DNA from 2 places in the Erwinia sp. E_sp_B01_1 genome. Region 2 is predicted to be linked to the other one. Evidence: predicted binding sites of a transcription regulator. Region 2 holds the regulator's gene; the other holds the start of a gene.
What was found. The regulator Fur, encoded in region 2, represses iron uptake genes when iron is present. The targets are predictions, from matches to a motif close to ATAATAATGAGAACNACTATCAA.

Region 1 (3,156 bases), 1.0 Mb from region 2:
GGGGCGTCCAGAGTCCGGGCACCCATCACCGACGGCACATTACAGCCAAATCCTACGATCAGCGGTACAAAGGATTTCCCCGGCAGGCCCAGAGCCTGCATCAGGCGATCCACCACAAAGGCGGCGCGAGCCATATAACCGGAGTCTTCCATCAGTGAAAGGAACAGGTACATCAGACCGATTTGCGGGACCAGCGGCATCACGGTATTGATGCCGCCGCCTATACCCTGTGCCAGGAACAGCGTCAGCGTCAGTGGAAAATGAAGGGCATCCCCCAGCCACTGCATGCCGTGGATAAAGATCGCAGCCGAGCTAATTTCGAACAGCGGCTGTAAAGCCCCGCCGAGGTTGATCGCCAGGAAAAACATCAGGTACATCACCAGCAGGAAAATCGGCAGCCCCAGCCAGCGGTTCAGAGCCAGGCTGTCGAGCCGGGCTGAGAGGCGATGCGGGATGGCGTGGTGGGGAAGGGTGACGGCCTGGCAAATTTCATCTATTGCCTGATAGCGGGCGGCGGCGATCTGTAACGGCTTGTCAGACAACCCCGTAAGTGAGGGCAATATTTTGGCGGCTTCCGGAGCCTGGGAGCGGCTGTATATATCGCCTTCCAGCATCTGAAGCGCCAGCCAGTGGCGCTGCTGTGCGGTACGATCTGCAGGCATGACTTTATACAGCGTGGCGACCTGATCCAGCACTTCTGACGGGTAGCGGACCTCATAATGAGCTGGCTGGTGGGAGTGATCGTCTATGGCCTGCTTCAGGAGATCTATCCCCTGACCGCGACTGGATACCAGCGGCACAACCGGACAGCCAAGTAGCCCCTCAAGCGCTGCCACATTGATATCGATCTGCTGAGCGGCAGCGATATCCAGCATATTCAGCGCAACGATGCAGGGAATGCCCAGCCCCTGTAGCTGCAATGTCAGCCAGAGATTACGGGTCAGATTACTGGCATCCACCACGTTGATCACCAGGTCTGCTTCACCGCTCAGCATGTAATGGCAGGCTATCTGCTCATCCAGAGAGCTGGTGGCAGAAATGGTGGTGAGGGAATAGGTGCCGGGAAGGTCGACGAGCTCCACGCGGGCATGACCTGTGGAAAAATGGCCCACCTTACGCTCTACCGTAACGCCTGCCCAGTTGCCCACTCGCTGCCTGGCGCCTGTGAGCTGATTAAACAACGTGGTTTTTCCGGAATTAGGGTTTCCAATCAGGCCAATGGTGCAGGTTTTCATCTTGCAGCCCCTTGCAGATGCTCAAGTTGCAGAAAGGCAAGGTCTTTTTTCCGTAACATCAGGCTGACGTGGCGCGTTTGGATCTGTACCGGATCGCCCAGTGGGGCAACACGTTTGACCAGAAAACTGGCACCGGGCAGCAGCCCTAATGCGAGAAGTTTCTGCCGGAAGGCGGCACTGACAGAAGGCGAGAAGCTGAGAATTTTATAGTGTTGCTGGGGAATAATTTGCATGGTTCCACCCGGGCGACATAGATGCGCACTGTGATAATCAACGGCGGAAATTATAATGAGAACTATTATCGCTAATATTGATATAGAACAAGCTTGGGGCAGGCTTGAGCAGGGGGAGAAGGAGGGAAGGGGCAAGAGGCGGACCCGGAGGCCCGCCCTGTACTTTAACGCTTTTTGCCGAAGGCAGCGGCCAGCGCATCGCCCATCGCGCTGTTATTGCTGCCTGCCGGCTGAGCCGCCGGACGAGGACGCGGTTTGCCCTGAGCCGGTTTTGCATTGTCACGGCCAGGATTGCCACCGCCACGACGGGCATTGGTTTCCCCTGGCTGTTCGTCAAGGCGCATCGTCATCGCAATTCGCTTACGCTGCAGATCCACTTCCATCACTTTCACTTTAACGATATCGCCCGCTTTGACCACTTTATGCGGGTCATCAACGAACTTGTCAGAAAGTGAAGAAATATGCACCAGGCCGTCCTGATGCACGCCGATATCGACGAAGGCACCAAAGTTAGTCACGTTAGTCACTGCACCTTCCAGCACCATGCCTGGCAGCAGATCCTTCATCGTCTCAATGCCTTCAGCAAACTGGGCAGTTTTGAACTCAGGACGCGGATCGCGGCCCGGTTTTTCCAGTTCTTTGATGATATCGGTGACGGTAGGGACACCGAATTTCTCATCGGTGAAATCTACAGCACGCAGATTACGCAGCTCGGAAGGATTACCCATCACTTCATTTAGCGCCTGCTGCGTTGCGGCCAGAATGCGCTGAACCACGGGATAGGCTTCCGGGTGAACGGTGGAAGCATCCAGCGGGTTGTCGCCCTGGTTAATCCGCAGGAACCCCGCGCACTGTTCAAAGGCTTTAGGCCCCAGGCGGCTGACTTTCAACAGCTGCTGGCGGTTCTGGAAGCGGCCATTTTCGTCACGCCAGCTGACAATGTTCTGTGCCATCATTTTGCTCAGCCCTGCGACGCGGGTCAGCAGCGGCACTGACGCGGTATTCAGATCGACCCCCACGCCATTCACACAATCTTCCACGACTGCATCCAGCTTTTTCGCCAGCTGGCTCTGACTGACGTCATGCTGATACTGGCCTACACCGATCGATTTAGGATCGATTTTCACCAGCTCAGACAGCGGATCCTGCAGGCGGCGGGCGATCGACACGGCACCACGGATGGAAACATCCAGGTCAGGGAATTCCAGCGCGGCCAGCTCGGAAGCGGAGTAAACCGACGCGCCAGCTTCACTGACAATCACTTTCTGCGCCTGCACTTCAGGGAACTGTTTCTGGATATCCAGATAGAAGCGCTCGGTTTCCCGTGAGGCTGTTCCGTTACCAATAGCCACCAGTTCGACATTATGTTTGATGCACAAGGCCGCAACGGCGGCTGCCGCTTTGGCTGTCTGGCCTGTATGGGGATAAATGGTATCCGTCGCGACAAGTTTGCCGGTGGCATCTACAATCGCCACTTTCACCCCGGTCCGCAGGCCCGGATCGAGGCCCATAGTCGCGCGCATCCCTGCCGGAGCAGCCATCAGCAGGTCGTGCAGGTTACGGGCGAAGACGTTGATCGCCTCATCTTCCGCACGTTCACGCACGGTGCCCATCAGTTCGGTTTCAAGGTGCAGCAGCACTTTGATGCGCCAGGTCCAGCTGACCACGGCTTTGCGCCAGGCATCCGC
Region 2 (3,156 bases):
AGCAAAGAGGCGGTGATCCGCATGCTGGATCAGCTGGCTGGCTGGAAAATCAACGTGTTCCATTTTCATCTCAGCGATGATGAAGCCTGGCGTATTGAAATTCCAGGCCTGCCTGAATTAACTGACGTGGGATCTAAACGTTGCCATGACCTCAGTGAAAAGCGTTGCCTGCTGCCGCAACTTGGATCGGGCCCGCAGAGCGATAACAATGGTAGCGGCCACTTCAGCCGCCAGGATTATATCGACATCGTGAAATATGCAGATGCGCGCGGCATTCAGGTTATTCCCGAAATCGATATGCCTGCCCATGCCCGGGCTGCCGTGGTCTCAATGGAGGCACGCTACGATCGCCTGATGAAAGCAGGTCAAACCCAGCAAGCCACGGCCTACAGGCTTGTCGATCCCACCGATAACTCAAACACCACTTCGGTTCAGCTCTACAATCGCACCAGCTATCTGAATCCCTGCCTGACCTCTTCATTACGCTTTACCGATAAAATCATCAGTGAGATTCAGGCTATGCACCAGGCGGCCGGGCAGCCGCTTCAGACCTGGCATTTCGGCGGAGATGAAGCGAAAAATATCCGATTTGGCGCGGGTTACTCTGACATCAAAAAACCGGTTGCCGGCACCGGGTTGCTGGACATGAGCAAGGAAGATCAGCCGTGGGCGAAATCCCAGGTTTGTCAGAAGATGATTAAAGAGGGGAAAGTGGCCGATCTTGGCCACCTGCCGAGCTATTTTGCGGTGAAAGTCAGTCAGCAGGTTAACGCGCATGGCATCGGCAAGATGCAGGCATGGCAGGATGGGCTGAAAGATGCCAGGGATGCTAACGCTTTTGCCACCGAAAAGGTTGCGGTGAACTTCTGGGATACCCTCTATTGGGGAGGATTTGACTCGGCCAATGACTGGGCAAACAAAGGCTACGAAGTGATTGTTTCAAATCCTGATTATCTCTATATGGACTTCCCGTATGAGGTTAATCCTCTTGAGCGTGGCTATTACTGGGGCACCCGCTTCAGTGATGAACGTAAAGTTTTCGGCTTCGCACCGGATAACCTGCCGCAAAATGCCGAGACCTCGGTCGATCGCGATGGCAAAAATTTCAGTGCAAAATCGGACAAAGCCTGGCCTGGAGCCACCGGGCTTTCCGCTCAGTTGTGGAGCGAAACGGTTCGTACCGACCAGCAGATGGAATATATGATTTTCCCTCGCGTCCTTTCCGTTGCGGAACGAGCCTGGCATCGGGCTGACTGGGAGCAGGATTACAAAGCAGGGAAAGAGTATATCGGTGGTAAAACTCACTTTGTGGATCAGGACGCTCAGCGCCAGGACTGGCAGCGATTTGCCAATCTGCTGGGCCAGCGTGAACTGGCGAAGCTGGACAAGGCTGGCATAGCTTATCGCTTACCTTTACCGGGCGGTAAAATCGTCAAGGGTAAGTTACAGGTCAATACGGCATTACCGGGCCTGGCTGTGCAGTACAGTCTGGATGAAGGGAAAACCTGGCAGCTTTATGAGGCCGGGCATCAGCCACAGGTGGAAGGCAAAGTGTGGTTGCGCACGGTGAATAAAGCCGGCGAACGCTTCAGCAGGGTAGAGAAGCTTTAAGAAGGGCAAAAAAAAACCGGTGAAGTTCACCGGTTTTTACTGTTAGTGCAGATTACTTGTCGTGCAGGGTATCGTCTTCGCGGCAATCGCCAGTGGTACAGTGACCGTAAAGGTACAGACTGTGGTTACTGAGCTTAATACCGTGACGCGTAGCGATGTCACGCTGGCGAGTTTCGATAGATTCATCGCTGAACTCGATCACTTTACCGCAGTCCAGGCAAATGAGGTGATCGTGGTGATGCTGCTGAGTCAGTTCAAAAACGGACTTGCCGCCTTCAAAATTATGACGGGTAACGATCCCCGCATCATCAAACTGGTTCAGAACGCGGTAAACCGTCGCCAGACCAATTTCTTCGCCCATATCTATCAGGCGCTTGTACAAGTCTTCCGCACTGACATGATGGCCCTCAGGTTCCTGAAGCACTTCCAGAATTTTCAGTCGGGGAAGCGTGACTTTCAGGCCGGCCTTCTTTAATGCGGTGTTATTGTCAGTCATGCGGATATTGTCCTGTTACTTTGCTAGTCACTGTGTGGCTGAAAAGCCATGAACATCGGTCGACGCGAAAAGCTAAACGTCTCATTATAGATCTGATACTTCGAAATGAATACTACCGGCGATGCGTCACTGTTGAGGGAGGTAATGATGAAAGTCGTTACGTCCGGAAGAGCAAGCGCTGGGTGAACATTTCGCTCTGTCATCGCCAGCAGGGCGAAGACATTGAGAAAGCGGGGTGACCGATGGCGATATTCTACAGTTTTGCAGATGAAAGTTACAAAAATGTGCCTATTACTTCTATAGGAAAAATCACTGGCCTGATGTGAGATATGTCCCACAACAGGCCGCACTCCTTAAGCTTCAATGATTTCTTGCAGCTGGAGCTCATCAAAAATTTGTTTGACCCACTTTTCGGTACGTTCGCTGGTCAGTTCTGGCTGGCGATCTTCATCAATGGCCAGGCCAAGGAAATGGGTATCATCCGCCAGCCCTTTAGAGGCTTCGAAATGATAACCTTCTGTTGGCCAGTGACCCACGATAACCGCACCCTTAGGCTCGATGATGTCGCGGATGGTGCCCATCGCGTCGCAGAAGTATTCTGCGTAATCTTCCTGATCGCCACAGCCAAACAGGGCTACCAGTTTGCCATTGAAATCAATTTCTTCCAGCGTCGGGAAGAAATCATCCCAGTCGCACTGGGCCTCACCATAATACCAGGTTGGGATACCGAGCAGCAGAATATCAAAGGCTTCAAGGTCTTCTTTGCTGCTTTTAGCGATATCCTGAACTTCAGCAACCTCTTTACCGAGCTGCTTCTGGATCATTTTTGCAATGTTTTCTGTATTGCCCGTATCGCTGCCAAAGAAAATGCCTACGATTGCCATGACTTACTAACCTCTTGAATCTCAATGATGGGGTAAAGGCTGCTCACTACAGATACCGGCAATGATAGCAGACAGCTCCAGGGGGATAAATGAGTAATCCGCCCGCTTTTGTCGCTTTGTGCTTCACCGGCAGATGCCGGACAGCCGGTAAGCTGATGCTGTTTA

Region 1: feoA (ferrous iron transporter A) is a predicted target of Fur. The motif match lies at 1,518-1,540, and genes of this name have one in related genera.

What each region holds. Positions count from the first base shown of each region.
Region 1 is NZ_CP142208.1:371,638-374,793, forward strand. Features, by position in the region: partial or broken gene feoB (Fe(2+) transporter permease subunit FeoB) at 1-1,235, opposite strand, end outside; gene feoA (ferrous iron transporter A) at 1,232-1,468, opposite strand; gene VRC33_RS01640 (Tex family protein) at 1,633-3,156, opposite strand, start outside.
Region 2 is NZ_CP142208.1:1,403,929-1,407,084, forward strand. Features, by position in the region: gene VRC33_RS06890 (beta-N-acetylhexosaminidase) at 1-1,611, shown strand, start outside; gene fur (ferric iron uptake transcriptional regulator) at 1,664-2,107, opposite strand; gene fldA (flavodoxin FldA) at 2,461-2,991, opposite strand; gene ybfE (LexA regulated protein) at 3,154-3,156, opposite strand, start outside.